One region of the Agarivorans gilvus genome, then DNA from elsewhere that is predicted to be linked to it. Evidence: predicted binding sites of a transcription regulator. Region 1 holds the regulator's gene; each other region holds the start of a gene.
The links. Region 1 encodes sigma-54, which starts transcription at its own class of promoters, with help from an activator protein. Its sites were predicted from a motif close to GTTGGCACGNNNNTNGNNT; they were not measured.
Positions count from the first base shown of each region.

Region 2: AR383_RS05505 (HAD-IIB family hydrolase) is a predicted target of sigma-54. The motif match lies at 1,613-1,631, and genes of this name have one in related genera.
Region 3: AR383_RS07155 (EF-hand domain-containing protein) is a predicted target of sigma-54. The motif match lies at 5,959-5,977, and genes of this name have one in related genera.

Region 1 is NZ_CP013021.1:1,920,171-1,930,890, forward strand. Features, by position in the region: gene AR383_RS08970 (STAS domain-containing protein) at 1-270, opposite strand, end outside; gene AR383_RS08975 (MlaC/ttg2D family ABC transporter substrate-binding protein) at 274-906, opposite strand; gene mlaD (outer membrane lipid asymmetry maintenance protein MlaD) at 909-1,376, opposite strand; gene mlaE (lipid asymmetry maintenance ABC transporter permease subunit MlaE) at 1,391-2,167, opposite strand; gene AR383_RS08990 (ATP-binding cassette domain-containing protein) at 2,161-2,982, opposite strand; gene AR383_RS08995 (calcium/sodium antiporter) at 3,113-4,081, shown strand; gene AR383_RS09000 (KpsF/GutQ family sugar-phosphate isomerase) at 4,122-5,087, shown strand; gene kdsC (3-deoxy-manno-octulosonate-8-phosphatase KdsC) at 5,087-5,638, shown strand; gene lptC (LPS export ABC transporter periplasmic protein LptC) at 5,635-6,192, shown strand; gene lptA (lipopolysaccharide transport periplasmic protein LptA) at 6,155-6,694, shown strand; gene lptB (LPS export ABC transporter ATP-binding protein) at 6,697-7,422, shown strand; gene AR383_RS09025 (RNA polymerase factor sigma-54) at 7,478-8,980, shown strand; gene hpf (ribosome hibernation promoting factor) at 9,005-9,292, shown strand; gene ptsN (PTS IIA-like nitrogen regulatory protein PtsN) at 9,301-9,744, shown strand; gene rapZ (RNase adapter RapZ) at 9,771-10,628, shown strand; gene AR383_RS09045 (HPr family phosphocarrier protein) at 10,615-10,720, shown strand, end outside.
Region 2 is NZ_CP013021.1:1,169,395-1,180,114, forward strand. Features, by position in the region: gene phoR (phosphate regulon sensor histidine kinase PhoR) at 1-655, opposite strand, end outside; gene phoB (phosphate regulon transcriptional regulator PhoB) at 662-1,354, opposite strand; gene AR383_RS05505 (HAD-IIB family hydrolase) at 1,670-2,551, shown strand; gene AR383_RS05510 (glycosyltransferase family protein) at 2,554-3,765, shown strand; gene AR383_RS05520 (methyl-accepting chemotaxis protein) at 4,036-6,159, shown strand; partial or broken gene AR383_RS22570 (aldo/keto reductase family protein) at 6,313-7,047, opposite strand; gene AR383_RS05535 (hypothetical protein) at 7,449-8,291, opposite strand; gene AR383_RS05540 (IS110 family RNA-guided transposase) at 8,440-9,564, shown strand; gene AR383_RS05545 (DUF2806 domain-containing protein) at 9,896-10,720, opposite strand, start outside.
Region 3 is NZ_CP013021.1:1,523,905-1,534,624, reverse strand. Features, by position in the region: gene AR383_RS07190 (Na(+)-translocating NADH-quinone reductase subunit C) at 1-120, shown strand, start outside; gene AR383_RS07185 (NADH:ubiquinone reductase (Na(+)-transporting) subunit D) at 113-745, shown strand; gene nqrE (NADH:ubiquinone reductase (Na(+)-transporting) subunit E) at 750-1,358, shown strand; gene nqrF (NADH:ubiquinone reductase (Na(+)-transporting) subunit F) at 1,390-2,613, shown strand; gene AR383_RS07170 (FAD:protein FMN transferase) at 2,626-3,642, shown strand; gene nqrM ((Na+)-NQR maturation NqrM) at 3,664-3,900, shown strand; gene ggt (gamma-glutamyltransferase) at 3,964-5,703, opposite strand; gene AR383_RS07155 (EF-hand domain-containing protein) at 6,038-6,298, shown strand; gene AR383_RS07150 (threonine/serine exporter family protein) at 6,448-7,698, opposite strand; partial or broken gene AR383_RS07145 (efflux RND transporter periplasmic adaptor subunit) at 8,097-9,241, shown strand; partial or broken gene AR383_RS07140 (efflux RND transporter permease subunit) at 9,256-10,720, shown strand, end outside.

The DNA.
Region 1 (10,720 bases):
ATATTGCAACAGCGTTTCTAACTCGTAGAGTTTAAACAGCTGCTTCGCTTGTTCTGGGCAATGCTTAACGAGCAAGCGATTGCTGGGTTCCGGTTTTAAGGCGGTGATAATAGCGGCTATTCCAGCAGAGTCAATGCGCTTAAGTTGAGAGAGCTCAAGTTGTTTGAGTTTACAAGTACTTAATGCTGGCCAGTGACGAACCACTTGTTCACTGGCCCACTCACCGCTCAAATACAAGCAATCTTGGGTAATATTTAGTTCATTATTCATGCTTTACTCTTGCGTAGCGAGGTTCTTGTCACGCAGTATTTGGATTACCCCATCGATACCATTAGCGCGAATAAGGCTATCCATCTCTGACTGCTTGGTTGACAACAAGCTCACCCCTTCGGCGATCAAGTCATAGGCTAACCAATGTTCGGCACTATTGGCGTCTTTATTCTTTAACTTGCGAAACTTAAATTCCAAATTAATCGGCGGACGTTCACCGTCGATAAACTGGGCGCGAACACCTAACTTAGTTTGCTCACCCACCGCTCTTTCCGGCTCAATCACTACCTGCTGTTGTTTATACTGACCAAGTGCTTGGGTATAGGTACTCACCAAGTATTCTTGAAAAGCTTCGGCAAAGTCCTCGCGTTGTTGCTTGGAGGTTTTTTTAATATGTTTACCCAGCACCACAAAGGCCGCATAACGATAATCAATATGTGGCATGAGTTGCTGGCGCACGATCGCTTCCAACTGCTGTTGAGCATCGTCGGCTTCTCGGTCAATTTTGGCCAAGCGGCTAAAAGTTTGCTCAGCCACATAACTCATCAAACGATAGGGATTGCCATCCACCTCTTCAGCCTGAGCAGAAAAACCCAATAACAGAGTCAGTGACAATATCAAACTACGTACCCACATAATTATTTCTCCGTCATTGAAAACAAGAATTGGCCAATCAGCTCTTCTAAAACTAAAGCTGATTTGGTGTCTTCGATAATGTCGCCATCGTTTAGGTTTTCAATATCATCTAATACAAAACCGGGGCTTAAACCGATGTATTGCTCACCCAGCAAACCAGCAGTAAGAATAGATAGAGAACTGGTTTCAGGATAATAACCATATTGGCGATACATGCTTAAAGTCACCTTTGGCATGTAGTCGTCCATATCTAAGTTAATCGCTTCGACTCGGCCAACAACTACACCGCCCACTTTCACTGGCGAGCGCACCTTTAGGCCACCAATGTTATCAAACTTGGCATACAGGGTGTAAGTATCGGTATTGCTCCCCAATTGGCTATCAGCTATTTTCAGCGCCAATACCAGTAAGGCCGCTAATCCTAGCAAAACAAAGGCACCAACCGACAACTCTAGTTTATTTACTTTCATGTTAATCCCTATTACTAACTGCCAAACATCAGCGCAGTTAAAACAAAATCCAATGCCAATACTAATAACGAAGCATGAACCACACTACGCGTGGTAGCCTGGCTGATACCTTGCGCACTAGGTAGTGCATCATAACCGTTAAACAAGGCAACCCAAACCACAGCAATGGCAAACACCGCGCTTTTAATTAAGCCGTTACCAATATCTTGGCCAAATTCAATTGAGGCAGCAGTAATTGACCAAAAGCTGCCATCGTCAACGCCCAACCATTGCACGCCAACTAAATAGCCACCCCAAATGCCCACTAGGTTGAACATTAAAGACAACAGAGGCATAGCGATAAAACCGGCCCAAAAACGAGGAGCAATCACCCGTTTTAGCGGGTCTACAGCCATCATCTCCATACTCGAAAGCTGTTCAGTGGTTTTCATTAAACCTATCTCAGCAGTGAGTGCCGAACCGGCTCGTCCAGCAAATAACAAGGCCGTCACAACCGGACCTAATTCGCGTAATAAAGATAAGGCCACCATTGGCCCAAGGCTAGTCTCGGCGCCAAAGTCCACCAAAATGTTATAGCCTTGTAAGGCCAACACCATACCAATAAACAAGCCGGAGACTAGAATAATTGGTAGCGATTGCACCCCTACCACATAAATTTGTTTAACGCTGTCTTTGATTAGTTGAGCTCTGGGCATCGCGACTAAAGCATGCCAAAGCATCAAGCTGGCTCGCCCTAAAGCACTAATTTTAAACAAGGTTTGGCGACCTAATGTCGCTATAGCTGCTAACATAAACTGGCCTTCAAAGCTTGTGCGTAATCTTCCGCGGGGTAATGAAACGCCACCGGACCATCGGCTTGTCCTTGTAAAAACTGAGTTAAACGCGGGTTAGGGTTAGCTGCAATTTCTGCCACGCTACCTTCCGCTAACACTGAGTGGCCATCAATCACAAACACGTAGTCGGCGATGCTGAGCACCTCATTCACATCATGCGAAACAATCACCGAAGTGAGTTGCAGGCTTTGACTTAAGCTTTGAATCAATTTGATCAAGACTCCCATGGATATGGGATCTTGGCCAACAAAAGGCTCGTCGTAGAGAATAATCTCTGGCTCTAAAGCTATCGCCCTAGCGAGCGCAACCCGGCGGGCCATACCACCAGATAAATCACTGGGCATTAACTGGGCCGCTCCGCGCAAGCCCACAGTTTGCAGCTTCATCAATACCAAGTTGTGTAATACCGCTTCAGGTAGCTTGGTATGCTCGCGCAAAGGAAAAGCGACATTCTCAAAAACAGTTAAGTCGCTAAATAGCGCTCCACTTTGAAACAGCATGCCAATCCGCTTACGTAGTTGAAACAAGTCTCCACGGCTCAGTTGATGAACATTTTGCCCTTCAATCAACACTTCTCCAGCACTCGGCTGAAGTTGTCCGCCAATTAACTTAAGTAGGGTGGTTTTACCAATACCGCTGGGGCCCATGATGGCAGTAATTTTACCCCGTTGAATACTTAAGTTTAAGTTTTCAAAGATAACTTTATCGCCGCGCTGGAACGCCAATTGTTTTACTTCAATCAAATTATTTGCCACTCCATGAGCAATCTTCATTGGCCAAGCAAAACATATTATTGAGATAATTGGTGACACTCAAGGCTAAACTCTTCCCTTTTGTTGGGAAAATGCCGACAATGCACCGTTTTTCAGCAATGTTATTTAAAATTTAAAGTAAAGGACGCTCATGTTAGTTGAATGTTTGTTATTGGTATTAGGCTTAGCGCTATTGGTTTGGAGTGCCGATCGCTTTGTTTTTGGCGCAGCCGCCATTGCCAATAATTTTGGGCTGCCACCGATGATTATCGGTCTCACCATTGTCGCCCTCGGCTCTTCCGCACCAGAAATCATGGTTTCGGCCACCGCCAGCTTAGAAGGCAAAATGAATACCGCGGTGGGCAATGTTATCGGCTCGAATATCACCAACATTACTTTAGTACTGGGCTTAACCGCATTACTTAAACCTTTAATGGTTTCTTCTACCACCTTATTTCGCGAGTTACCGATGGTAGTAGGTGCCACAGCCTTCGCCGGTTGGATATTACACGACCAACAACTGGGTTATACCGAAGGGCTTCTGTTATTAGCCTTATTCTTTGGCTTAATGGCTTATCTTATTTTTAACTCCATAAAACATCGCTCAGACAGCAATAAAGACCCTATGATTGATGAGGCCGAAGCGGAAATTCCTCATGACGTTACCACCCCTAAAGCGCTATTTTGGCTATTGGTCGGTATGATACTGCTTCCGCTCAGCGCAGACATTTTGGTAGGCTCAGCTTCTGAGATTGCCCGCTACTTTGGAATGAGTGACCTTGTTATCGGTTTAACCATCATTGCCATCGGTACTAGCTTGCCTGAATTGGCCGCCTGCATCGCCGGGGTAGTCAAAAAAGAAGACGATTTGGTACTAGGTAACATCATCGGTTCCAACTTGTTCAACATCCTTGCTGTATTAGCAGTGCCGGCTTTATTAGCACCGGGTGAAATTGATGCCTTTGCTGCCGGGCGCGACTTTTATGTCATGATGGGTGTAACAGTAGCCTTATTTATCATGGCCATGGGTTTTGGCAAAACACGTAAAATAAGTCGTTGGGAAGGCGGGCTGTTATTCAGCGCCTTCATCGGCTATCAAATACTATTAATGGTATCGTAACGATACTCTTTGAGAGAAATTAACCACTAAGGGGAAGTGTGTGTCACACGATCACATCAGTGTAGCCAAACAAGTCCTTGAAATAGAAAGACTGGCAATAGACAACCTAGATCAATACATTGATCAGCAATTTGCTGATGCTTGCGAAATGATCTTAGCCTGTAAGGGCAAGGTGATTCTTACTGGCATGGGTAAATCAGGTCACATCGCCAATAAAATCGCAGCGACTCTGGCCTCTACCGGCACGCCCGCCTTTTTTGTTCATCCAGGTGAAGCTTGCCACGGTGATTTAGGCATGATTGCCGCAGAAGATATTGTGTTAGCTCTGTCTAACTCTGGCGAATCAGAAGAAATCTTATCGCTATATCCGGTATTTAACCGCATTGGCGTACGTTCTATCGCCATGACCAGCAACCCCAAATCGTCAATGGCGCGATTAGCCAACTATCACCTGTGTATAGCCGTTCCTCGTGAAGCTTGTCCGCTAGGCTTAGCGCCAACCGCCAGTTCCACCGCGACACTGGTGATGGGTGACGCCTTAGCGGTCGCCTTATTGGAAGCCCGTGGCTTTACCGCCGATGACTTTGCCCTGTCTCATCCCGGAGGCACGTTGGGTAAAAAACTGTTGCTTAGTGTCACTGACCTAATGCTAAGTGGGGAACAAATTCCTTTAGTCACAGTCGAACAAACTATTCGAGAAGCACTTTTCGAGATCACCGCCAAAGGTTTAGGCATGGTGGGCATCGTCGATGAGCAACAACACATGGTGGGGATTTTTACCGATGGCGATTTACGCCGCATCCTTGACCAACGCGTCGACATCCATGAAACGCCAATCGCTCAGGTGATGACTAAAAATCCGAAAACTATTGAGGCTTCTTGGCTGGCCTTCGATGCCTTAAAGCTGATGAAGTCCAAATCCATTAACGGCCTGTTTGTGCTTGAAGACAAACGTGTCGTGGGAGCATTCAACATGCATACTTTGCTGCAAGCCGGAGTGTACTAGTGACTATTAGCACGCCCTATGGGGCGGTTAGCCAACAAAATTTTAATGCCGCCGCCGCCATTAAGCTGCTGATTTGCGATGTAGATGGGGTGTTTTCCGATGGCCGAATTTACATGGGTAACGACGGAGAAGAACTCAAAGCCTTTCATACCCTAGACGGTTTTGGCATTAAAGCGCTCATCAATAGTGGTGTTGAAGTGGCGGTCATCACTGGACGCAAATCTAAGATTGTTGAGCAACGCATGCAAGCCTTGGGCATTAGTCTGCTTTACCAAGGCCAACAAGACAAATTAGCGGCCTATAACGAGTTACTGCAACAACTAAAACTTGAAGCTAAACAAGTTGCCTACATCGGTGATGACTTAGTCGACACCCCCGTAATGCAGACTTGCGGCTTGGGGGTGGCGGTACAAACAGCCCATCCCCTATGCAAGCAGGCGGCCGACCTTGTGACAAAAACCGCTGGCGGTTATGGTGCAGTACGCGAACTGTGTGACCTTATTTTGCAAGCTCAAGGTAAGCTCGAGCAAGCTCAAGGGATGAGCATATGAACCGCCCTACTTGGTTTTTTGCCGGTTTATTTGTTATTGCTTTAATCCTGTGGCAACTCAGCCCTGGCGATCAACAACAACAACTAGGTACTAGAGAAGCCAGTAAACCCAACTTCATTGCCGAGCAGCTTTACAGCGTGAGTTTTGCCGAAGACGGCCAACCACGCTATCGGATCTATGCCGAACAAATGGCGTATTTTGAGCAACTAAAAAACACCGAATTTACTAAACCTAAGATTCTGGTGTATCCCGCTCCTCACCAACCTGTATGGCAAATTGATGCCGATCAGGCTACAGTACAGCAGCAGCAATTAGTCACCCTAAATGACAATGTAGTAATTAAAAACTTAAGTCGCGGCGAATACATACGCGATTTAATTACCGAAAAATTGGATATCGACCTGCAATCAGAAACCATGAGCAGCGATCAACCGGTCACCGTATATGGTCCGTCTTACGAACTGTATGGGGTAGGTATGAACGGCGATTTAGCCAACGAAATAGTGACGTTATTAAATGATATTGAAGCGGTTTACCATAACCCACAGCAGTAAGTTAGCGCTCAGTGCCAGCTTACTTATATTCTCTTGGGCAACATCGGCATTAGAAGACGATTTTAATCAGCAAATTATCGTTGATGCAGACCGCCAAGAAGTCAACATTAAAGAAAACCGGGTTACCTTTTATACCAACGTAGTTGTCACCCAAGGTTCAATCAAAATGCGCGCCGACGAGCTGAGCGTAATCGGTAGTGAAGAGAAAGGCAGCGAAGTGATGATCGCCAAAGGGCAGCCCGCTACCTTCTACCAAATGCTCGACAGCGGTAAGCCGATTGAAGCCGAAGCCAACGAGGTTCGTTACGACCTTAAAACGCAAACCTTAACACTGAGCAACAACGCTCAACTCAAACAAGAAGAGAGCTTAGTTAAAGGCAGCATGATCAAATACAGCATCGATAAACAAGAAATGGTGGCACAGGGTGATGAAAACAGTCGCGTCACCACCATTTTCTTACCGCAACAACTCAACGAAATTGCGCCACAGGAACAACAGTAACGATGAGTACATTGATTGCTGAAAACCTAGCCAAAAGCTACAAGGGTCGCAAGGTAGTAAAAGACGTAAGTCTCAACGTTGAAACCGGTAAAATTGTTGGTTTGCTCGGCCCCAATGGTGCAGGTAAGACCACTACCTTTTACATGGTCGTGGGCTTGGTTCCCCGAGATCATGGCCGGATTTTAATCGATGATGATGACTTATCCAGCACCGCCATGCACAGCCGTGCCCGAAAAGGGATTGGCTACCTGCCTCAAGAAGCCTCCATATTTAGACGTTTGTCTGTGGAAAAAAATATACTCGCGGTCTTAGAAACTCGTAAAGATCTCGATAAACAACAACAGCAAGTGGCCTTGGACGACCTGTTAGAGGAATTCCATATTGGTCACATTCGAAAAAATCTTGGCATGAGCCTGTCTGGTGGGGAACGCCGCCGGGTTGAAATTGCTCGTGCTCTAGCCGCCGCTCCAAAGTTTATTTTGCTTGACGAACCCTTTGCTGGCGTGGATCCTATTTCTGTTATCGATATAAAAAAGATTATTGAACACCTGCGTGATCGTGGTCTTGGAGTATTGATCACCGATCACAATGTGAGAGAAACTCTCGATGTTTGTGAACATGCCTATATCGTTAGCCAAGGCGAATTGATAGCCTCGGGGAAACCTGAAGAAATACTTGAAAATGAACACGTGAAACGAGTTTATCTCGGTGAACAATTCAAGCTATAGTTAAAGTGCAAGTAAAAAAACACAATACAATAAGAAGAAGGAACAGCGGCAGTTAATGAAAGCATCTTTGCAGTTGCGTCTTGGTCAGCAATTGACCATGACCCCTCAGTTACAACAGGCGATTCGCTTACTCCAGCTTTCAACACTGGATTTGCAGCAAGAAATTCAGGAGGCGCTGGAAAGCAACCCCCTGCTCGAAGCGGATGAGTCACACGCCAGTGACAACGATGCTAATGAAGCTCAATCCCTTAATGACAAAACTAATGATAACAGTGTAAACAACGAAGTGGATAATAGCCAGTTAGAAGCAGGCGATGCGATTAACCAAGACACTGTTTCTGATGACTTACCCGTTGATTCCACATGGGACGATATTTACAGTGCCAGTTCAGGGCCATCCAGCTCAGGCAGTAGCGGTGTGAGTGAAGACAGCGATATGCTGTTTCAAGGTGAAACCGTAGAATCCTTGCAAGACCACTTAATATGGCAGATGCAACTCACCCCATTTAGTGAGGTTGACCAAGCGATTGCGCTAGCCATTATTGATGCGATTGATGAATCCGGCTACCTAACCCAAGATTGTGAACAATTGTTGGAAGGCTTACGTGCCAGTGAAACTAACGATTTAGACGTCGAGCTTGATGAAATTGAAGCGGTATTAAAACGTGTTCAACACTTCGACCCTGTAGGCATTGGCGCTCGCTCTCTTCAAGAGTGCTTAATGATTCAATTAGGCCGCTTTGCCGAAGATACCCCTTGGCTAAAAGAAGCCAAAGACATCGTAACCAATCATATTGATGTCTTGGCTAATCGCGACTTTCGTTTATTGTCGCGTAAAACCAAATTGAAAGAAGATCAATTACGCGAAGTAATGCGTTTGATTCATACTCTAGAACCACGCCCAGGTAATGCGGTTGAACCCAACCAAGCACAATATGTGATTCCGGATGTATCAGTGATTAAGCGCCAAGGGCGATGGGTAGTTGAACTAAATCCTGATGCGATGCCTAAATTACGCGTCAATTCTCACTACGCCTCGCTCAGTAAAACCTCAACCAACGCCAACGATACTCAATTTATTCGCAGCCATTTGCAAGAAGCCAAATGGTTTATCAAAAGCATTGAGAGCCGTAACGAAACCTTATTAAAAGTATCCAACTGCATTGTTCATCACCAACAAGCCTTTTTTGAGTACGGCGAAGAAGCAATGAAACCAATGGTATTGAACGATGTCGCAGAAGCTGTAGAAATGCATGAATCTACGATTTCTCGGGTTACCACTCAGAAATTTATGCATACGCCTCGTGGTATTTTTGAATTGAAATACTTCTTTTCTAGCCACGTCACCACTGATGGCGGCGGCGAATGCTCTTCTACCGCAATTAGGGCACTAATTAAAAAACTGGTAGCTGCCGAAAACAGCAACAAACCGCTTAGCGACAGCAAAATTGCTGATATTTTGGCAGATCAGGGGATCAAGGTGGCAAGACGTACCATTGCTAAATACCGAGAGTCGTTAGCAATTCCACCTTCTAACCAACGAAAAAGCCTTATCTAAGGCCAATAACAGGGGACGAAATCTATGCAAATTAATCTTACCGGACACCACGTAGAAATAACTGAGTCTTTAAAAGAGTATGTCCACACTAAATTTGCCAAACTAACCCGACGATTCGAACAAATAAACAATGTTCATGTCATCTTAAATGTGGAGAAACTGAATCAGATTGCTGAAGCCACCCTGCATTTAAATGGTGGAGAAGTGTTTGCCACTTCAGAACACACCGACATGTACGCCGCCATTGATAGCCTGATCGACAAACTTGATCGCCAGGTTATCAAACACAAAGAAAAACTCACTAAACACTAGTCACCCTAATGCAACTAAATAAAGTACTAAATTTGAACTGCACGCAACGTGCAGTTCAATGTTCCTCAAAAAAACGCGCCCTTGAAATCATTAGCGAACTGGCAGCCAGTCAATTAGACATGACTGCTCAGAGTATTTTTGAGAGCTTGTTAAACAGAGAAAAAATGGGCAGCACCGGTATTGGCCAAGGTATTGCGATTCCCCATGGGCGAATTGCTAGTGAACACCAAGCCACTGCGGTTTTCTTACGCTGCGATCCTGCAATCAGCTTTGACTCCATCGATAATCAACCCGTCGATTTAATCTTCGCCTTATTGGTTCCCGAAGACCAGTGTCAGCAACACCTCAACACCCTGTCTCAAGTTGCTGAAAAACTTAACGATAAACAAATATGTAAACAACTTCGCTGCGCACAAAGTGATGACGAGCTATACAACATCATGGTAGCCTAATACTCTAAGCTTAATTAGGGGCCCTCATGGAACTGATCATCGTTAGTGGACGCTCCGGTTCAGGAAAAACTGTTGCCTTAAGAGTGTTAGAAGATCTCGGATATTATTGCGTCGACAACCTTCCAGTATTGTTGTGGCAGTCGTTGATCGACAATTTAAAACAAAAATATTCGAAGGTTGCTATTAGCATCGATATTCGCAACCTGCCTGACGAGCCCTCACCTATCGCTCAGGCGATCAAAAATGCTGGTCCCGACATTAACTTACTGAGTATCTTTTTAGATGCCAAAGATGAGGCTCTGATTCGTCGTTACAGCGAGACCCGACGAGTGCATCCTTTAAGCCAGAACGGCGTATCATTGGCAGAAGCCATTGAATCTGAAACCGCACTGCTTGAGCCCATCTCAAGCAATGCCGATTTACGAGTCGACACTTCGCGGCTATCAGTTCACGAGCTGAGTAGCCTTATCCGCTCGCGAGTTACCGGCGATAAACAGCAGCAGCTAATTATGGTATTTGAATCCTTTGGTTTCAAAAATGGAGTGCCTAGCGATGCTGATTACATGTTTGACGCGCGTTTTTTGCCTAACCCACATTGGCAAGAACAACTCCGTCCGCTCACCGGTTTAGATCAGGCGGTTAAAGACTATCTGGCGGCACAACCTTTGGTCAGTGAATATATTGAACAAATTAGTCAGTTGCTCGATGCTTGGTTGCCTCATTTAGAAGCTAATAATCGCGCCTATCTAACCGTTGCCATTGGTTGTACTGGCGGACAACATCGCAGTGTTTATGTGGCAGAAAAACTCGCCGAACACTTTAGCTCCAAAAGAAAAGTACAACGTCGTCATCGCACTTTGGAACATCGCCTTGAAGCTCACTAGACAAGTTACCGTAAAGAACAAATTGGGTTTACATGCGCGCCCTGCCACCAAATTGGTGGAGTTAGCCCAGCAGTTTAGCGCAGAATTAAGTA
Region 2 (10,720 bases), 750 kb from region 1:
TACGCAGTTCATGGCTTACATTTGAAACAAAACGCTTACGCATTTTCTCTAATTTACGCAGTTGGCTGACATCGCGAACCACTAATAACAGTTGTTTCTGACTGTAAGGCATTGCGCGAAATTCTAACCAGATGTCTTTTTCTACTGGGCTAATAATTTCTAAAGGTTGATTAAAACGACCTTTACTGAGGTAATGCACAAAGGCGGGAGTGCGGATTAAGTTGGTTAAATGTTGTCCGGCATCGGCTGGCCACTTTAGGCCTAACAAACTTTGCGCTAACTGATTACACCACAAGATGGCACCATCTTGATTGATCACCACAATCGCATCGGGCAAGGCTTCTGCCCCTAGGCGAAAATACTTCATCAATTGCGCCAATTCACGCTCACGACCTAAGCGACGCTTTAGCATGTTGTAAATACCGTGAAACACCGGCTCCCAACTACCCGCGCCGTGAGGAGGCGACAATTTACGCTGATTATATAACCAATCTAATAGTTTATGTTGTTGGCTATACATCCAAGCAATATGAATAACAGCGGCCAACAAGCAGGCCTCTAAAGCGTATCCGCTCAGCGCACCCAAAACGAATAAAGGCGAGTACGCTAGTGCGACTCGCCAAATTACCCGTTGCCATGAAAAAGGCACAAACATTGGTAATTATTTCATCCTAGTTGAAAAACGGTATCCTGAACCGCGAACAGTTTGTATAAGGCGATCATAACCTTGCAAGCCAATCGCCTTGCGCAGGCGACGAATATGAACATCTACCGTACGGTCTTCGACATACACATTAGTTCCCCACACATTATTAAGCAACTGCTCACGACTATATACTCGCTCGGGATGGGTCATGAAAAAATGCAATAGTTTAAATTCCGTAGGGCCCATATCTAAGGGTTCATTTTCGACGCTTACCCTATGTGATACTGGGTCTAGGCGCAAGCCCTGAACTTCAATCGTCTCTTCTAAAGAGGTGGGCGAAATACGACGGATGACCGCCTTAACTCTGGCCATTAATTCTTTTGGAGAAAAGGGTTTAGTTAAATAATCGTCCGCACCGGCTTCCAAACCTTGAACTTTATCTTCTTCTTCACCCTTGGCGGTCAACATAATCACCGGAATCTGTCGAGTCAGTTCGTGGCGGCGCATGTGCTTAATAATAGAAATTCCACTGCCACCCGGTAACATCCAGTCTAACAAGGCTAAATCAGGGTAAGGTTCGGTGAGCTTAGCTATGGCTTGCTCATAATCAGCCGCTTCAATTGGCTCATATCCATGCTGTTCTAGAACAAAGCATAACATCTCGCGGATCGGTGCTTCATCTTCTACAACAAGTATCTTCCTAGGCATCACTTTTATCTCAATCTAAGAAACTGTGGCAATTATGCGACGTATTAATGACAGATTTATGACAAGCACAGTGTAAATCAAAGGATTAGACAAATACAACGCGAACCAAGCTGGTGCAAAGTTGGGCAGAACCCTTGGGCTTGCACCATAATAGATCAAAACACTTTCATCGACTTAGTCAACTACTGAGTTTTTTGTAAGGTCTAAGCCCATGAAAACAATAACATTTAACCTAATTTAAAGAAAACATAACATGACTATGGCACTGCTCGTGCTTTGCTTTAGCCAAACATATTTCGTTATTTTAGGGGCAGCATGCAGTATTTCGCTCAGCAACTATCAACTACAAAAGGTTACCAAGGTGCTAGTAAGCTCTTGGTATTTACAGACTTAGACGGCACCTTATTAGACCATGATAGCTATAGCTATGAAGCAGCCTTACCTAGCCTCAACCAACTAAAACAGCTGAATGTTCCGATTATATTTAATACCAGTAAAACCTTTATGGAGGTTTTACAACTGCAGAAAAAAATGGGGCTTCAACAACCCTTTGCCATAGAAAACGGCTCTGCTTTATGTATTCCCGCAGAAGGCGAACTGCAAGCCGACGAGCTAAGCCCGCTAAATGTGGGCAAGCAGCGTTGGAAACTTAAAACCTTTGGCCCTAGCTACCCCGATATTTGCCAGCACCTAAGTGTATTGCGCCAACAATATCACTTCCGTTTTCAGGGCTTTAATGACATGAACGTCAGTGAAGTGCAACTAAACACCGGCTTACCTAAATATGATGCGCAGCTGGCTAAACAACGCATGGCCTCAGAGCCCTTATTATGGAATGACAGCGACGACCAGCTAAAAATATTTATTAGTAAATTAGAAGCGCACAACCTAGCGGTAGTAAAAGGAGGGCGTTTTTATCATGTTAAAGCCAAATTCGATAAAGCCGATGCCATGCAATGGTTAAAACAGCTTTATCAGCATCAATATCAGCGTGAGTTTACCACCATTGCCTTAGGCGACAGTGAAAATGATCGTAGCATGCTAGAGCGCGCTGATATTCCGGTGGTGATTCCTCGCAAGCACGATCCAGCGCTGATGATCGACCACCCTAATTCCAGCCTAGCGCCTCATCCAGGCCCTTATGGCTGGCACCAATCGATGCAACAAATTCTACATTCCTTACTAAACGGAGCATAACCATGGCTGATTTTTATCAAAACGGTATTGTGACTACCTTACATAACTTAACCGATCGACCGCTCGAAGAGTTAGAACAGGAGCTGATAGCGTTCTCGAAAGTCCGGCCAATGAGCTTAGTACTGCCGTCCTTATTTTCAGAACTCGAACGGCCAGCCTTAGCTACCATTGTCGCCGAGTTAGCGAAAGTCCCCTACCTCAGTGAAATTATCATTGGTTTAGACTGTGCAACCGAAGAGCAATTTGCCTTTGCCAAAGATTACTTCGCGGAACTACCGCAACACGTTCGTATTCTTTGGAACGACGGCCCTCGCCTACGCGCTTTAGATGCACAACTGGCCGAACACAACTTGGCACCGAAAGAGCCCGGTAAAGGCCGAAATGTTTGGTACTGCTTCGGCTATGCCTTGGCCTCGGGTAAAAGTCAGGCGGTAGGCCTACATGATTGCGACATTATCACCTATGACCGCAGCATGTTAGCCAGATTGATGTACCCGGTAGCAAACCCCTTGTTTAACTACGAGTTTTGTAAAGGTTTTTACGCCCGCCATGCTGATGGCAAACTGAACGGCAGAGTGGCACGACTATTAGTTACGCCGCTGCTAAAAGCCTTGAAAAAAATTGAAGGCTACGATGACTACCTGGAGTATTTAGACAGCTTCCGCTACTCACTAGCCGGCGAATTTTCTATGCAGTTAGACGTGATTAATGATCTACGCATTCCCTCTGACTGGGGATTAGAGATTGGCGTACTATCAGAAATTTACCGTAATCATTCCACCAACCGTATTTGTCAGGTCGACATCGCCGATGTTTACGATCATAAACACCAAGATCTCAGCCCCGACAACCTTGATGCCGGTTTAGCCAAAATGGCCACCGACATCAGTAAAGCGGTGATCCGCAAGTTGGCCACTCAAGGCCACACCTTTAGCCCTGGTAAATTGCGCTCATTAAAAGCCACCTACTTTAGAATGGCGCTGGATTTCATCGATAACTACCACAGCGATGCGCTGATCAACGGCTTGAGCTTAGACCGCCACGCCGAAGAGGATGCGGTTGAGTTGTTCGCCAAAGCAATTACCTCTGCAGGTGAAACGTTCTTGGAATACCCCTCGGCAACACCGTTTATTCCAAGCTGGAACCGAGTACAAAGCGCAGTACCCGATTTCTTAGAGCGCTTATACGAAGCAGTAGAAGCCGATAACTGTTAAAACTTAAATTCAATAAATAAAATGCTGAAGCTTGCCCTATTTAGGCAAGCTTTTTTTTTGCTGATAAATAACCAGCTTCGTACTAGCCCACGCCTACCCAAGCCGCGAAAGCACCATATTGATGCAAGCGCACCAATTAAGAACCAAACAAATCTAATAAATACAATAACAAAACAACAAAAGCCAATAAGCACCAATATAGAGCACCATTTAAATGCAAAGGCATCAATCTTGCTTAAAATCCCGAAAATTCTAAGGGAAATAGAAACCATGCAACTGACACAACAAGAAAAACACTGGCTCCCCATTTTCGGAAATAGTGGCAAACTAGCCATGCGCAAAGCCTGCTGGTTAAACCGCAAACGCCGCTCACAACTTCAACAAACCTTTGAAAGCATCTCCTCCACCCGCGTTAAGCTATTGCAAGGCTGGGCCAACACTCAATGGGACTTCCTACAAGACGCGATGTTTTATCTCGCCACCAAGCCTTTAGAACAACAACCAGAAGTGTTATCGCAGCTACTTAGCCGTAATAACGACTTTTCAGAACTATTTATCGTTAACTTAACTGGTGCAGTCAGTGCCAGCAGTTTTTCACAACACACTGGGCAAACTGTTGTTTGTTCTAAAGCCTTAGAGCAAGGATTAAAACAGCAGTTTTTGCACGGCCCTTATAAAGACCCTCGCACTCTTAGCGTTGGACCTTCTAGTTCCCATTTTCACGACCAAGTCACGCTGATGTTCTACCAACCCTTAGAGGTTGATGGTGAAGTCGTGGGCTGCTTATGCGGTCGAGTGCCAAACGACGTTCTAGGCGACTTAATTCAACGCGAAGCCGGTCATATCTATAGTGAATCCGGCGACAACTACATTTTCATGGTAGAAGCCAAATTTGACTCGAGTATCAAGCCCGGTACCGCCTTGTCGCGTTCTCGCTTTGAAGACAACACCTTCTCACATGGTGAAAATTTAAAATCGGGGATCCACACTAATTGGGGCTCGGTAAAAATCGCCCAGCATACCGAGTTTGAAATTCGCTTTACCGATCCCGCAACCCAAGAATTACACCCAGGTGTAAGAGAGACCATTAAAAACGGACACAACCTTTATATCGACTACCCTGGTTATTCCGATTACCGACATATTCCGGTGATTGGCAAAGGCATTACCTTTCAGCTTCGCGGTTCCTTGGACCGTTGGGGGATGATGTGTGAAGCCGATTTAGAAGAAGTCTACCGTCACCGCTCCTTAAGCCATAAATTAGGCAATAAGTATTTACTTAGCTCTGTTTTTAACATCCTTTTACCATTACTACTTGCCCACCAGCTAGAGCTAAATTTCGCGCAACTGGCCGGATTATTACTAGGATGTTCCGCACTGAGCTTTTTAGCATTTAAGAAATGGGTAACTAAGCCCCTAAGAGAAGGCATTGAAAACATGAGTGGCGTGCTGCAAACCCTTGCCGAAGGTGATGGTGACTTAAAACGCCGCTTAGATGCGAGCCAATTTAAAGCCGATGAAACTGGTGACTTAGGCCGCTGGATAAATAGTTTCATCGATAACCTTGAAGGTGTTATAGGCGGGATTATTTATGCTTCCAACGAAGTGCAACAAGTCAGTAGTTCAATGTTGCGCCGTTGTGGTGTAGTGGATAACTGTACTCAGCAAACCTCTTATTCTATTGATTCATTGCTAAATTTAGCAAAACATCAACAAGCTGAAATTGTTAAAGCCAGTCAATCAGCAGAACACCTGCAACAAGTGATGACAACAATGGTTGAAGATGCCCAAACTGAATACCAGCATGCAGTTAAAAACACCCAAGAAATCAAACAAATTGTTGAAGCATCGGCCAAAAGCGTTAATCAAGTAAACGATGAAATGAAGCAAATTGAAGCCATTGTGAAGCTCATTACCGAAATTACCGATCAAACCAACCTACTGGCACTTAACGCAGCCATTGAAGCAGCCAGAGCAGGAGACCATGGCCGTGGTTTCTCGGTGGTTGCAGACGAAGTGCGTAATCTTGCCACCAAAACTTCCGATGCAGCCAAACATATTGGCGATACCATGGGCAAATTGCGCGAACAAACCGAAACCGCCGTGAATTACATGGAGCAAGGGGTTAAAAACGTCGACCAAAGTTCAGCCTTACTCGATACCGGTAACCGCAGCGAAGCCTTACAACAGGCAGTGGAAAATATGTTTACTACCATCAACCAAATTGCCGGCAATAGTGAACAACACAGCGAAACGGCAGAGCAAGCTCAAGTCACCACTTCATCGCTTGAACTGTCTTCTCAACAATTAACCCGTAGAACCACCTTAGTGAAAAACTCCATCCTGCGTTTACACCAATTGGTAGAGCGTTTTGAGGTCAGTAAAGCGGCGTAACAGGCTAGTTTGTTACTCAACAAGCAACAAGTGATTTGAACACCACTTAAGTATCAGCGCTACACTCAGTAGCGCTTGTACTCCCAAGCCGAGCTAAATCAACCTACGGCTCGCTTAAGCGAGAAGGCGCAAGCGGCCTCCCATCGATGCTAATTAGTCTTGGCGGTACACCGGAAATACACTGGCATCACCGTAGTTTTCAATACGCTTCATATTATTTAAGGTGCTCATATCAGCATCAGAAATAACAAAATCTAAATCCGCATTGTTGGCCATATGTGCGGGGTTGGCGGTTTTAGGCAGTGACAATAAGCCCAGCAGCAAGGTGTAGCGGATGCACAACTGAGGTAATGACACGCCGTATTGTTCTGCCATGGCTAACAGTTGCTGATTTTTAAACAGCTCACCATGGCCCACTGGAGAATAGGCTTCAACCAACATGCCCTTACTTTGAGAGTATTCAATTAAATCACTGGGTACGTTAGTCACATGAGCCAGAATTTAATTCACCATCGGCTTAACTTTGCAGGCACTCAAAATATTATCGATGTCCACCTGTTGAAAGTTTGATAAACCAATAGCGCGGATTTGCCCAGCTTGATAGGCGTCTTCCAAGGCTTGCCATGCCGCTAGATTACCTTCAAAAAAGCGGTCTTCCACGCCGAACTGATCCCAGGGCTGAGGGCTGTGAATAATCAGCAAGTCAATGTAATCCAAGGCCATCCGCTGCAAAGAGCCCTCGATGGCCTGTTTCGCGCCCTCATAACTTTTAAAGTTGGCCGCCAATTTGGTAGTAAGAAACAGCTCTTCACGCGGCACACCACTGGCTCTAAGTCCATTCGCCACCTCAGCTTCATTACCGTAATCCTGCGCCGTATCGATATGCCGAAAACCTGCGGCGCATTCAGTTACTCCTGCGGGTGCCGCAACGCGTTAAGCTCGCCGCGCTCCAAATTGACAACCACAGCGCCACTCGACCATGCCCTTGTTGCCAACACCCCATGCACTGCACAGGCGTGAGTCGAACGAGCTAGCCGAAAGGCGAACAATATAAGGAGAATGGCAGGGCTTAACATGAGGATGAATACATAAAAAAATTAACAGCTTAGCACCACACAAGACGGGAAGGGTTTCGCGCCGTTCAACCTGTCTTAGCCAAACTCGCCTTGGGAAAACGAACAAGGCCTTGGCCCCGCCAGTATCAACACCGTTATTTACTATAGAAAGGAGCATCGGGCTTGTTCAACACCCGAATAAGGTGTCGGCTGCGCGACACTTATTCTTATTTGTTATATTTGTTCTTGATGAAGCATGAAGGTCTCATGTCTACTATCTTTAGTTATATCTGCATACATCAAAACGCTATCGGTTATAAAACTAGAGTTAGCCATGTGTTTTATATACTTCTCAGGTTCATTTCCAGTAAACTCCAAAATTGAGTTGGCAATGTTCCATAAGTTAGCTAGTGTACCCTGCAATTCGCCTGCATTTAGGATAATATCTTCGTTAACTCTATGTATAAAGTCATAATCCTGTTTAGGGCGCAAAACCCGAACATTAAGAAAATCTTGGATATAAGAAATGCTTTGAACTATTTTACGCCCCAAACTTGCACTACGAGTATCTGAGCTTAAATACTCAGCAAGTTTTCTCTGCGTATTTCGAGCTTCTACCAATGCATCAGAATCATCCTGTTCGTCAATATTCACTTTATACGTGCAAAAATCCAAAGTGTTTTTAGGGAAAATTTTCCTATACAGATCATATCTATCAACTATGTGAAAGCTAATGTTACCCTCGGATTCTAGCTCATCGAGAAGCTTATCAAATAGCATTCGATGCATTTGATATTTTTCAAAACTTATAAGCTCAATTTTGGACAGAGTCAGTTTATCTTGCACTGCCTTTTCAGAATAATTCTGGTAAATAAGAAATATCAATGTGCCCATTGAACCAAAGGAAGCAATTGCTGTATAGATACCCGCAAGAAAAGAACCAAAATTCGCCCAATCCTCTTGATTGGAAGAAACAACCTGACCTTTACCTATTTGAAACCAATAAATAACTAATGGTGCAGTTATCGCAATCAATGCAAGACAAACCGACAGTTTTAGACCCGTTTTTAAGTTCACTACGTCAAACTTCCTTATACTCTGGTAATTCGAAAAATATAGACATAATGATCCCCAGTGAAAGTGCCGACCTCCTGCGTTTATCGTGGGTTAGTCAAACTAGAGCCACACTGTTAGATGCACAGTCTTAACAGAACAGGAGATCGACATGTCTAAATCTAGCACGTTTTTTATTGGACTAGATGTTCACAAAGAAACCACTGATGTCGCTTATTGTGTTGATAATTCAAGAGATGAGCCTGTATTTCATGGCACCATTCCCACCAATATTCGTTCTATCAACAAACTTATCAAAAAATACAAAGACTTGGCTACTCATCTTTGCGTGGTTTATGAAGCTGGCCCTTGTGGATTTTGGTTATACCGTCATTTAGTGAAACACGGTATTGAATGTTGGGTAGTGGCTCCCGCCCTTATCCCTAAAGCGCCCAGTGATAAAGTAAAAACCGACAGGCGTGACGCCATCGCTTTAGCGAGAATGGCGCGAGCGGGATTAATTCGTTCTATTCATGTGCCCAACACCGATGATGAAGCGGTGCGGGATTTAATCCGTTGTCGTGAAGACGCCATGCTTGATTGTCGCCAAGCGCGGCAACGTTTAAAGTTGTTCTTATTACGCAATGGCCACCCTTGTTCCGGTCGCCAAGTTTGGAATGAGGCCTACAAGCGCCACTTGGCCGATATTCACTTCTTAGAGCCAGCCAAGAAACTCACCTTTCAGCATTACATCAACATTGTTACCGAGCGTTATGAGCGGCTGCAACACCTTGAACAAGAGCTACAAGTGATTGCTCAAGACTGGTCTTGGTATCCGCTAGTTCAATACCTAACAGTATTACGTGGCATACGCTTCTTATCGGCCATTACCTTAGTGGCAGAGCTGGGTGACATGCGCCGTTTTGCTAACCCGCGCTCATTGATGAATTTTGTGGGCTTAACTCCCTCAGAATATTCCAGTGGCAACCGACAAAAACAAGGCGGTATTACCAAGTGTGGCAATACCCATGCAAGGCGAATACTGATTGAGGCAGCTTGGGCGTATCGGTTTCCCCCTAAGGTCTCGCGCGAGTTACAGATACGCCAACAAGACCAATCGCTACACTTACAACAGCGTTCATGGCAAGCCCAACAACGCTTATGCCGACGCTTTGCCCAACTCAAACACCGTGGCAAAGAATACAACAAGGTGGTGACGGCAGTGGCCAGAGAGCTACTGGGTTACATCTGGGATATTGCGCAGCGTTTTGACCCACAAAGCCAACATATAGGATAGAGGTAGAAACAAGCGAGTAGTTTAAAACAACTTGAATGAGTAAGACTGACGGCAGTGGTGAGAGCAACCCTCGAGGGCGTTAAGCGATGTAAACTCGCGCACCTAGACTGAGGCAAGACTCCAATGGCGCAAACAAGTAATGCGAATAACCAAACTCGCGGATATCAGCAAGGTCAACCGCCGACACTTACTTGCTAACGGTCTCTCATTCAGGTTTTCTATGCTGGTGTTAATCGGTAGGAATAGACTTGTGCGCGTTGACAGAGGGGAGCATATCAACGCCTAGCTCACAGGAAAATTAGAAGCGCAGCGAGTAATTTTTCCAGTGCAGCTACTTGTTAAGTAGCCGGGTATGCACGATAAACCCACTTTTAAACCATTGTTCAATAACATACTCATAGAATTTTTCATTCCTTTTAGCACCGCATATCGGAGCAAGCTCTTGGCCAGCACGTGTCAGCATGACTTTGCCAATGTTTAGATCATTATTATTATCTTTAGGGAATTCAATAATGGTAGGTCGACCAAAGTAGAATATCTGTGCATATTTACCAAACCCCATGCGGCGATAACCTGTGGTTGACTCAAAGGATATTAGGCCTATTGCATCTAAATGTTTCAGAACTCCAAAGCTAATCCCTTCATTTTTATAAACATCATGGTTAGGTTCTAAGATGATTGGCATGACATCACCAAGAAACCAAGAAAACTGACAAAACTTGGTAAATATCTCTGCGTCCTTTTTGTCCATTGACGCCACAAAATCTATAGTTCGCTTAGAAAAAGTACCTGGCTTCGATGCCTCACCAGATAGCAGGCTAGACCATAGTAATTGCATCTCAGTATCTGAAACAGTGTCACAATTCTTAAAAAAGTGGGCTACCCAGTCTTCTTCAAGGTTTTGCACATCCGCATCTTCGGCTAATGAAGATGCGGCCTGTGCTGTAATAGCTTCAATATTTTCTTGCTTTCGACCTTCTTGCTGAACCATTCGATCAATAGCCCTTTGCTGGATATCACTTAGCTCTATTGATGCTAACGCCTTTATTTTTTCAGCTTCTGCCTCGGCTTCAGCTTTCTTTTTTATCCGCCTTGGTTCGTAGAGAACACCAACAGCATTCGAAACCTTTTCAATCAGCACTGTAGCTGGCTTTGA
Region 3 (10,720 bases), 400 kb from region 1:
TTATCGGGGGCAACCTTAACCAGTAACGGTGTCGATCACACTTTTAAATTTTGGTTAAGCGATAAAGGCTTTGGTAAGTTCCTGGCCAAGTTGCAACAGGGAGGCTTAAACAATGGCTGATGCTAAAGAAACGAAAAAGGTACTGTTCGGGCCGATATTAGGTAATAACCCAATTGCTCTGCAGGTATTGGGTGTGTGTTCTGCTTTGGCAGTGACCAGTAAACTGGAAAACGCCTTTGTAATGACGCTGGCCGTGATGATGGTAACGGCATTCTCTAACTTGTTTATTTCGATGATTCGTAACCACATTCCAAGTAGTGTGCGGATTATCGTGCAGATGGCGATTATTGCTTCGTTGGTAATTGTGGTGGACCAAATCCTCAAGGCGGTGGTTTACGATATCTCTAAACAACTCTCGGTATTTGTTGGTTTGATTATTACCAACTGTATCGTAATGGGGCGTGCAGAAGCCTTTGCCATGAAAGAGCCTCCGATGAAGTCTTTCTTAGACGGCATCGGTAATGGTTTGGGTTACGGTGCAATTTTAATGTCGGTTGGCACAGTGCGTGAGCTGTTTGGTTCGGGTTCTTTGTTTGGTATCGAGATTATGCCTTTGATTAACAACGGTGGTTGGTATCAACCCAATGGTCTGTTGTTATTACCCGCGTCTGCATTCTTCATCATTGGCTTATTGATTTGGGGATTACGTACTATTTACCCTGAACAAGTAGAGCCGAAGGAGTAATCGAGTGGAACATTATATTAGTCTCTTAGTTCGCTCTATTTTCATTGAAAATATGGCTTTGGCTTTCTTGCTAGGGATGTGTACTTTCCTGGCCGTTTCTAAGAAAGTGAAAACCGCATTTGGTTTGGGCGTTGCCGTTACCGTGGTATTAGGTATTTCGGTTCCGGTTAACCAAATTATTTATTTTAACCTGCTTGCGCCTGGTGCCTTAGAGTGGGCTGGTCTACCAGATGCTGACTTAAGCTTTCTAGGCTTTATTACCTTTATTGGTGTGATTGCCGCTCTAGTTCAGATACTTGAAATGGTGTTGGATAAATACTTTCCAGCCCTTTATCAGGCCTTGGGTATTTTCTTACCGTTGATTACCGTGAACTGTGCCATTTTTGGTGGTGTATCGTTTATGGTGCAACGTGAATATAACTTAGGCGAATCTTTAGTTTACGGTTTAGGTAGTGGTATTGGCTGGATGTTGGCCATTGTTGCTCTAGCTGGTATTCGTGAAAAGATGAAGTACTCTGATGTGCCTGATGGTTTGCGTGGTTTAGGGATTACCTTTATCACGGTGGGTCTAATGGCGATGGCGTTTATGTCGTTCTCTGGCGTTCAGCTTTAAGACGGCCAATAACTACAAGGAAAATTAGTCGATGGAAATTATTCTCGGCGTAACTATGTTTACCTTGATCGTCTTGGCTTTAGTAACAGTTATTTTGTTTGCTAAGTCTAAGCTGGTCAGTTCTGGTGATATTCAAATTTTAATTAATGATGATCCCGATAAAGCGATTACTACTCAAGCCGGTAGCAAGCTACTTGGGGTGTTAGGTAATTCTGGGATCTTTGTTTCTTCTGCCTGTGGTGGTGGCGGTTCATGTGGACAGTGCCACGTACACGTACTTGAAGGCGGCGGCGATATTCTTCCCACTGAGTTGGACCATATTAGTAAGCGTGATGCCGCTGAAGGTCTGCGCTTAGCCTGCCAAGTTAACGTTAAGCAGGATATGAAGATTACTTTACCCGAAGAAATCTTTGGCGTGAAAAAATGGGAATGTACGGTTATCTCTAACGATAACAAAGCGACCTTTATTAAAGAGCTTAAGTTACAAATCCCTGATGGTGAATCGGTTCCGTTCCGTGCTGGTGGTTACATTCAAATTGAAGCGCCTGCCCATCATGTTAAGTACGCTGATTTTGATATCGAAGAGCAATACCGTGGCGACTGGGAACATTTTGGCTTCTTTAATTTAGAGTCTAAAGTGGACGAAGAAACGGTACGTGCTTATTCGATGGCGAACTACCCAGAAGAAGAAGGCATTATCATGTTGAACGTGCGTATCGCTACGCCGCCACCCAATAACATGAGCCTACCTTGCGGTAAAATGTCTTCGTTCATCTTTAACCTGAAAGCAGGTGATAAGGTTACTATTTCTGGCCCCTTCGGTGAATTCTTTGCTAAAGATACTGATGCTGAGATGGTCTTTATTGGTGGTGGTGCGGGCATGGCACCTATGCGCTCGCATATCTTTGATCAGCTTAAGCGTTTGAAGTCTAAGCGTAAGATTAGCTTCTGGTACGGTGCTCGCTCTCGTCGTGAGATCTTCTATGAAGAAGATTTTGACATGCTAGCGCGCGAAAATGATAACTTTGAATGGCACGTTGCGCTTTCTGATCCCCAGCCTGGTGATGATTGGGAAGGTAAAACTGGCTTTATTCATAACGTACTGTATGAAAACTATCTCAAAGATCACGATGCTCCAGAAGACTGTGAGTACTACATGTGTGGTCCACCGGTGATGAATGCCGCTGTAATTAACATGCTTAAAGATTTAGGTGTGGAAGACGAAAACATTCTTCTCGATGACTTTGGTGGCTAAGCAGTGAGTTTAGTGAAGTATTATTGGCTAGCCCTGCTTGGGCTAGCCTTTTTTGTTAGTGGCTGTAGTGAGCAAAACGATTTGTATACCCTGCAAATTGAAGGGCGAACCATGGGCACTTATTATCAAATTAAGTTAGTTGAGCCGCAGGCTAAGTTACCCGATGGTGAAGCGCTTCAATCCGATATTGATCACTTATTACGGCAAGTTAATCAGGAAATGTCGACTTACATTCCCGACTCTGAACTGTCGCGTTTTAATCAATATCGAGAAGCTCAAGCGTTTAAACTATCACCTCACCTTAAGCAAGTTATCGAAGCCGCCTTGCAGCTTTCTGAAGATAGCCAAGGTGCTTTTGATATAACCGTAGGGCCACTGGTTAACTTATGGGGCTTTGGTCCTGATGGACGGGTTGAGAAGCGCCCAGACCAGCAGCTGTTAGAGGCAACTCGGGCTAAGGTGGGTTATCACAATTTGCATTTGCAAGGTGATGAACTAAGCAAGGATATTCCCGAGCTGTATATTGATTTGTCGGCGATAGCCAAGGGCCATGGAGTGGACCGAGTAGCCGCTTTGTTGGAACAACAGGGCTTTGCTAACTACATGGTGGACATTGGCGGAGAGCTGCGCTTAAAAGGGCATAATGACAACGCAAGCGCTTGGCGGATTGCGGTGGAAAAACCCTTAGCACAACAGCGCGCGGTGCAAAAGATTATTACTCCAGGGGACAGAGGCATAGCTACCTCCGGAGATTATCGTAATTATTTTGAACAAGATGGTATTCGTTATTCGCATACTATTGATGCTAGCACTGGCATGCCTATCGCCAACCACATTGTCTCGGTTACGGTGATTACCGATACCAGCATGATGGCCGATGCTTACGCGACCGCATTTACCGTGATGGGAGTAGAAGCGGCTATGGCTTTTGCTGAAAAACAGCAGCTAGCGGTGTATATTATTGAAAAGCAGGGTGAGCAGTTTGTTGAGCATATTAGTGCTGCTTTTGAACCCTTCGTTGCCCAATAACAAACAGTTAAGGAGTCTGTAATGGCTTATTTTGTTGTCAGCTTTGTGTTTTTCCTCGTAGTTATTGCAGCGATGGCGGTAGGTTACATTTTTCAAAAGAAAACCATTAGCGGTAGCTGTGGTGGGATTGCTTCACTGGGCATTGAAAAGGTCTGTGATTGCCCTGAGCCTTGCGATAAGCGCAAAGCTAAAATGGCCCTGCTCGAAGAAAAGAAAAAAGCCCGTCAGGCAATGTTAGATGAGCATCGAATCATCTAAGCAAGTGAGTTTAAATAAGGCCACAGTAGTGGCCTTATTTATTACTGCTGGGTGATATATCCCTTAATCACCTTTCGCTATTCCCTCGCGGCGTGGATCTGCAGCTCCTACTAGTTTATCTGGATAAATTCGAATGCCCTGTAGTCCCGAGGTCATCTGTTTTACTTTGGTCTGATAGCCCATGGCCTTTAAAGCCGCTTGCATTTCTATGGCGCTGCTATTGGCTTCCAGTTCATAGGTACCGAAGCGATTATTTAAATGAGGCTGTTCTACGGCTTGCTGCAAGCTCATATTCCAGCTGAGGTGGCTAATTAGCGCTTGCGCAACGTAACCAATAATGTTGCTACCACCGGGCGAGCCAATGGCAATAATCGGTTGCTGGTTTTCTAGCACAATGGTGGGAGACATCGACGAGCGAGGCCGTTTTCCGGCTGCTACTCGGTTGGCCACGGCTAGACCGTCTTTTTCAGGAACAAAGGAAAAATCAGTCAGCTGGTTATTGAGTAGAAAACCTTTAACAAAGACCCGTGAGCCAAAAGCATTTTCCACGCTACTGGTCATCGATAATACATTGCCTTGGGCGTCTACAATACTAATGTGGCTGGTAGAGGGAAGTTCAATGCTTTGATCATCGCTGCGATAAGCACTCAGAGTCAGTTCTCCCGCACTGACTGTTTCCAAGGCGCGTTGAGTGTCTAATAGTTTCGCTCTTGCTTTAAGGTAATCCGGTGCTAGCAGCTGCTTTAGTGGTACCTCTACATAATCGCTGTCGGCTAAATACCTACCTCGGTCGGCAAAAGCGAGCCTAGACGCATCACCAATAACGCGCCAACTATGTGGACTGTTTGGTCCCCATTTGGACAGAGGAAAGTGGGCTGCGATACCCATAATTTGCCCTAGCGTACTCGCCCCGGAACTTGGCGGCCCCATTCCGCATATCGAATATTGCAGATAGGGGCTACACACAACGGGACGCTGTTTTACCTGGTAATTCGCCAGATCTTCCAGTGTCAACAGGCCTGGATTATCGTTTTGCCACTGCACGGCATCGACAATAGCGCTAGCAATGGGGCCTTGATAAAAGCCTTTGGCGCCTTGCTCGGCGATTATTTTTAAGCTATCGGCATAGTCTGGATTTTTAAGTAAATCACCCGCTTGTAGAGCTCGCCCTTGCTCATCAAAGAAGTAATTACGGGTGGCCGGGAATCGGCCCAAGCGTTGCTCGTCTCCTGCAATTAACTGAGCCAGCCGAGGGCTGACATGAAAGCCTTGCTGGGCTAATTCTATTGCTGGTTCAAATAAGCTTGGCCAAGCCTGTTTGCCGTATCGTTGATGTAAGTGTTCAAATAAGGCTACCACGCCGGGGCTGCCAACGGAGCGGCCACCGACGACCGCATCATAAAAGCGCAGAGGCTGCCCTTGGTTGTCGAGAAAGAGTTCTGGTTTGACTTTGGCTGGGGCCATTTCACGGCCATCGAAACTGGTAATTTGTTGGCTTTGGGCATCGAAGTAAACCACAAAAGCGCCGCCGCCAATTCCCGAAGACTGCGGTTCAACCAAGCCGAGTACGGTTTGGACGGTTATCATTGCATCAACCGCGCTGCCGCCGGCTTTTAATACTTCATAACCAGCTTCTACCGCCAAGGGGTTGGCGGCGGAGACCATGAATTTATGGGCAATAACTTCAGCTTTGTTTCGGTGACCGGAAGCTTGCTCAGGAGCAAATTGGTCAGCAACTTGGCTAGTGGCGAATACCGAGTGGCTAACTAGCAAAGCTAAGCTAAGTAGATTTTGCTTAAACATAAGAAGTCCTTTCTTTAACGCTGTTTAGCCAGTTTAGCACTCCCAAGCCTAGCTAGCATTTTTGTTCTAATGAGCTGAAATATAAAGCTTTATTTTTTGAGTCTAGAGGGTGACGTTAAATGGCGACAGCGTGAAAGCAGGTGATTATGGCGTTTGGGTATTTAAGCTACCTTGACTGTCGCCGATAAGCGACGCAAATGGCTTTCTGATTACTTTGTTTTAACTTAACTGTATGTTATTTAAGGTGATTTATAAGTTGGAACAGTGCTTGCTATATGTGGTTAAGCCCGTGATAACACGGTCGATGATGCTGAAGTAAATCAAGGAGTTTGTTATGAAGTTGAAGTATAGCTTTCCAATGTTAGCACTATTTGTTGCCAGTCTCGCTTCTGCTAATAGTGAAGTGTTTGAGCAATTAGATAGCAACCAAGATGCATTTGTCAGTCAAGAAGAAGCAGCGCAACTGCCCATTCTTACTGAAGTGTGGGCTGAGTTAGATACCGATAAAGACGGATTACTCAGCCAAACAGAATTCATGAACCTTGAAATTTCGGGTATGCCTGAAGATAGCGAAAATAGCGAGGTTGCCGAGTAAGTTTGTTGTTCCTTTGTGTTTTTATAAACCGTTCCAATTTTAGGGTGCTATCGGGGAACCGTTTTTCTGCCATTTGGTCTAGTTTGTAGCAGTTTTATCCTCGATAATTTTCCTAGCGCTTAAGTTTGTGCGAGCTTAAGCGCTTTTTTCTATAAAGAGCTGCGTTGTGGCACAGCCACGTTAGCAAACAGTATTCCCGCGACAATCGACATGAAAATCAAGAAGGTTTGCGAGCCGATATTCGGAATGCTTACCATTGACTCGCCAAGTACCAAGAAATTCAAACTGATATAAGCTTTACTGCCAGGTACTAACAATACAATCCCTTGCAACAGTACTACCGAGGCCGGAGATTGAGTGAATTTTGCAAATAAGTTGGCATAGACACCCACCACAAATGCACCAATAAAGGGGCCAAGAGCTTCGCCTAAGTGAAAGCTGCCAACGTAGGCGGCGGCATAGGCAATCACGCCAGACAGTACACCCCAAGGGATATCTTTGGCTCTTACTTTGAAAATCACGCTGAGCCCAAGGGTGAGTAAAATCACTCCCAGCCATTTTACCCACCAGTCACTCACCAAGCCGCTTTGAATACTCAAATGACCCCAGATTAGCGCACCAAAAGCCATACCTAACACTGCGCCAAAGTACAGTTTGAACAGCACCATAATGCCATCCATGATTCTTGCAGTACCGGATATTAACTCGCGCGCGGCCAATTCGCTTAGCCCCAGGGTGAGTGATAAGCCAGGAATAAAGACAATAATGGCGGATAGGATCACCAAGGGAATATTTATATTGGGAATGAACTGAGCCAGCGCTACGGTGCAAAAAGAACACAGTAAAGCGGCTACTGGTTCTAAGGCTTCGCTAATTCCTTTTGAATATTCTGCGCGATAGGCTAAATAAAAGGAGATGCCGCTCAGCAAGGTAGCACAGATAATGCTGCTCCAATTGGCTGACATTAACATGGCAAAGGCACCACCAGTGATGGCAAAGGCTAATAGGGTGAGCCAAGTTGAATAGGGAGACTTTTCTTCAATTAATACGTTTAGTTGTTCGGTAGCTTGTTGCAGACTGAGCTCTTGTTGGGTAAGTTGCTTAACCAGTTGGTTGGTGCGAGCCAACATGCCTAAGTCTATTTCACCCGGCTTCATTCGCATCACATAATTGTATTCTTGGGTATCATCGGGGGAGCGCAATACAAAGGTCATAGTGGTAGGAGTAATTAGAAAATACCCTTCAATATCTAATGTCTCTGCCACTTTTTGTAAGTGCGATTCTAAACGAAAGGCTGGCGTACCGTATTTATGCAGCGCCTTGCCCAGCTTTATTAGAAACTTACGTTTTATTTCAAAATGGCTTGAGCTTAGTGTTATGTTGTCGATAGCGGGTAGCAAGAGCCTTCTCTCTCTCGGTTAGGTGTACAGCTTGTTGTTTGGGGAGTAGAAGATAATAGAAAGTAGTGGCTAAGCGCTAGTATTATTATTGATATTAGCGTCTCGGCGTAGCGAGGGGTTAACAAGCAAATAGCCATTGGCAAATGGCACACATTGCTGAATGTAAAGAAGCGTAAGTTATCGCTACTGCGGTTGTTATTCTTCATAATTTATTGAACACTTCTTGTTTGCATTTATTTTTGGTTTTTAACTGAGCTTTAACTCGGCCTTGCTGCTGAGGCTGAGTTATGAGATAAGTGCTGATTCTTTTTATGTAAATTTCGCTTCCAGCAGATAGCCTCATCATTATTGTTTGATGTTGGCGGGCATTTGGGATGATAGCCTGATTAGGAGTTTTTATGCGGCAGATAGTTAAGATTGCCTCAGTGTTAAGTGTAGCATTATGGATAACGGCTTGCGGAGAAGAGCAAGCGAGTGGTCAACCCGCTGCAACCAGCACCGAAGTGGGGTGATGGAAGTTAAAGCGCAAGCACAGGCGATTCAAGTCGAACTGCCTGGGCGTAGCAAAGCCTTTCTTGAGGCAGAAGTTCGCCCACAAGTATCGGGCATTATTACCGAGCGTAGCTTTGTTGAAGGTGCCGAGGTGGAACAAGGGCAATCTCTATATAAAATTGATTCGTCTACCTATAAAGCCGCTTTAGCCAGCGCTGAAGCCGAGCTTGCCCGCGCCAATGCCAGTTTAGTTTCGGCAAAAGCAACGGCCGACCGTTATCAAGCACTATTAAAAACTAATGCTATTAGTGAACAGGAATTCGATGAAGCTGACGCTGCTTATAAAGTGGCTTTAGCCAATGTTACGGTGGCTAAAGCCGCCATTAATACGGCTAAAATCAATCTTGAATATACTCAGGTACAGGCGCCGATTTCCGGACGTATAGGTAAGTCGAGTGTTACCGCAGGTGCCTTAGTGACTGCTAATCAAAGCCAGACTTTAGCTACCATCCAACAACTTGACCCAATTAACGTGGATATTGCGCAATCCAGCGCCCAGCTATTGCGTCTCAAAGCCAAACTTAAGCAAGGTGATTTGCAAGCGGCCGACAATGCCGACGTAAACTTGATCTTAGAAGATGGTACTGTTTATCCTCATTCTGGTTCGTTGCGTTTTTCTGAAGTGAGTGTTGACGAAAATACCGGTTCGGTAACCTTACGCGCGGAGTTCCCCAATCCTGACGGCATTCTATTGCCCGGCATGTATGTGCGAGCAGTACTCAATGCTGGCACCGATCCAAAAGCCATTTTGGTTCCTCAGAAAGCCATTACTCGTAATACCAAAGGCGAGGCTGTTGCCATGGTGGTGGGGCAAGATAATAAAGTGGAATCTAAAGTGGTGACTACTGCTGAAGTGATTGACCATCAGTGGCGTATCACCAGTGGCTTAGCTGTGGGCGACCAGCTAATCGTAGAAGGTTTACAAAAGATCCGTCCTGGTGCTGCGGTGGAGGCCAAGCCGCTCAGTGAAATGAAATCAGATGAACAGTAAAGTAGGGTAAAGTTATGGCTCGTTTCTTTATCGATCGCCCTATTTTTGCTTGGGTGATCGCGATTATCGTTATGTTGGCCGGGGTGCTTTCTATTTTGAAACTTCCGGTCTCGCAATATCCTAGTATTGCTCCGCCAACTGTTGTGATTAGTGCTTCGTATCCTGGTGCTTCGGCAAAAACCATGGAAGATACGGTGACTCAGGTGATTGAGCAACGTATGACCGGGATTGACCATCTTCGTTATATTTCCGCCACCAGTGACAGTTTTGGTAATGCTCAGCTAACCTTGACCTTTAACGCCGAGGCCGACCCCGACATTGCTCAGGTTCAGGTGCAAAATAAGTTGCAATTAGCCATGCCTCTGTTACCGCAAGAGGTACAGGCCCAAGGCGTAAAAGTGGCTAAATCTAGCTCCGGCTTTTTGATGGTATTAGGCTTCGTCTCCCAAGATGGCTCTTTAGCGAAGAGCGACATCTCTGACTATGTGGGTTCAAACGTTCAAGACCCGATTAGCCGGGTAGCAGGGGTAGGGGAAATTCAGTTATTTGGTGCCCAATATGCGATGCGTATTTGGCTCGACCCTCTTAAATTGACTCAATATAACCTAACTAGCCAAGATATTATTGCTTCGATTCGAGAGCAGAATGCTCAAGTATCTGCGGGGCAATTAGGTGGCGCGCCGTCGGTGGCCGGTCAGCAGTTAAACGCTACGGTGACCGCGCAGAGTCGCTTGCAAACGGCGGAAGAGTTTCGGCAAATTATTGTTAAAGCCGATACCTCTGGCGCTAAAGTGTTCCTTGGGGATGTTGCACGGGTGGAGTTGGGCTCTGAAAGCTACGCGGTTGAGTCGTTTTATAATGGCAAACCTGCTTCAGGTTTGGCGATTAAACTAGCTACAGGGGCTAATGCTCTTGAAACAGCTGAGCTGGTACGAGCTAGAATTGAAGAGTTAAAGCCTTTCTTTCCTCAAGGTTTGGATGTGGTTTATCCCTACGATACTACTCCCTTTGTGGAAAAATCGATTGAAGGCGTGGTGCATACCTTGTTAGAAGCGGTGGTGTTGGTATTTGTTATCATGTACCTGTTCTTGCAAAACTTCCGCGCCACCTTGATTCCAACGATTGCGGTTCCGGTGGTATTACTGGGTACTTTTGCCATTCTGTCGGCTACCGGATTTTCAATTAATACCTTGACCATGTTCGCTATGGTACTGGCCATTGGTTTGTTGGTTGATGACGCCATTGTGGTGGTGGAAAACGTTGAACGGGTGATGTCAGAGGAGGGCTTAAGCCCAATTGAAGCGACCAAGAAGTCGATGGACCAAATCACCAGTGCCTTGGTGGGGATTGGTCTGACTCTGTCCGCGGTATTTGTGCCGATGGCCTTTATGTCGGGTTCAACTGGGGTTATTTATCGTCAATTCTCGATTACCATCGTGTCGGCTATGGCCCTGTCGGTATTAGTGGCGATTATTCTTA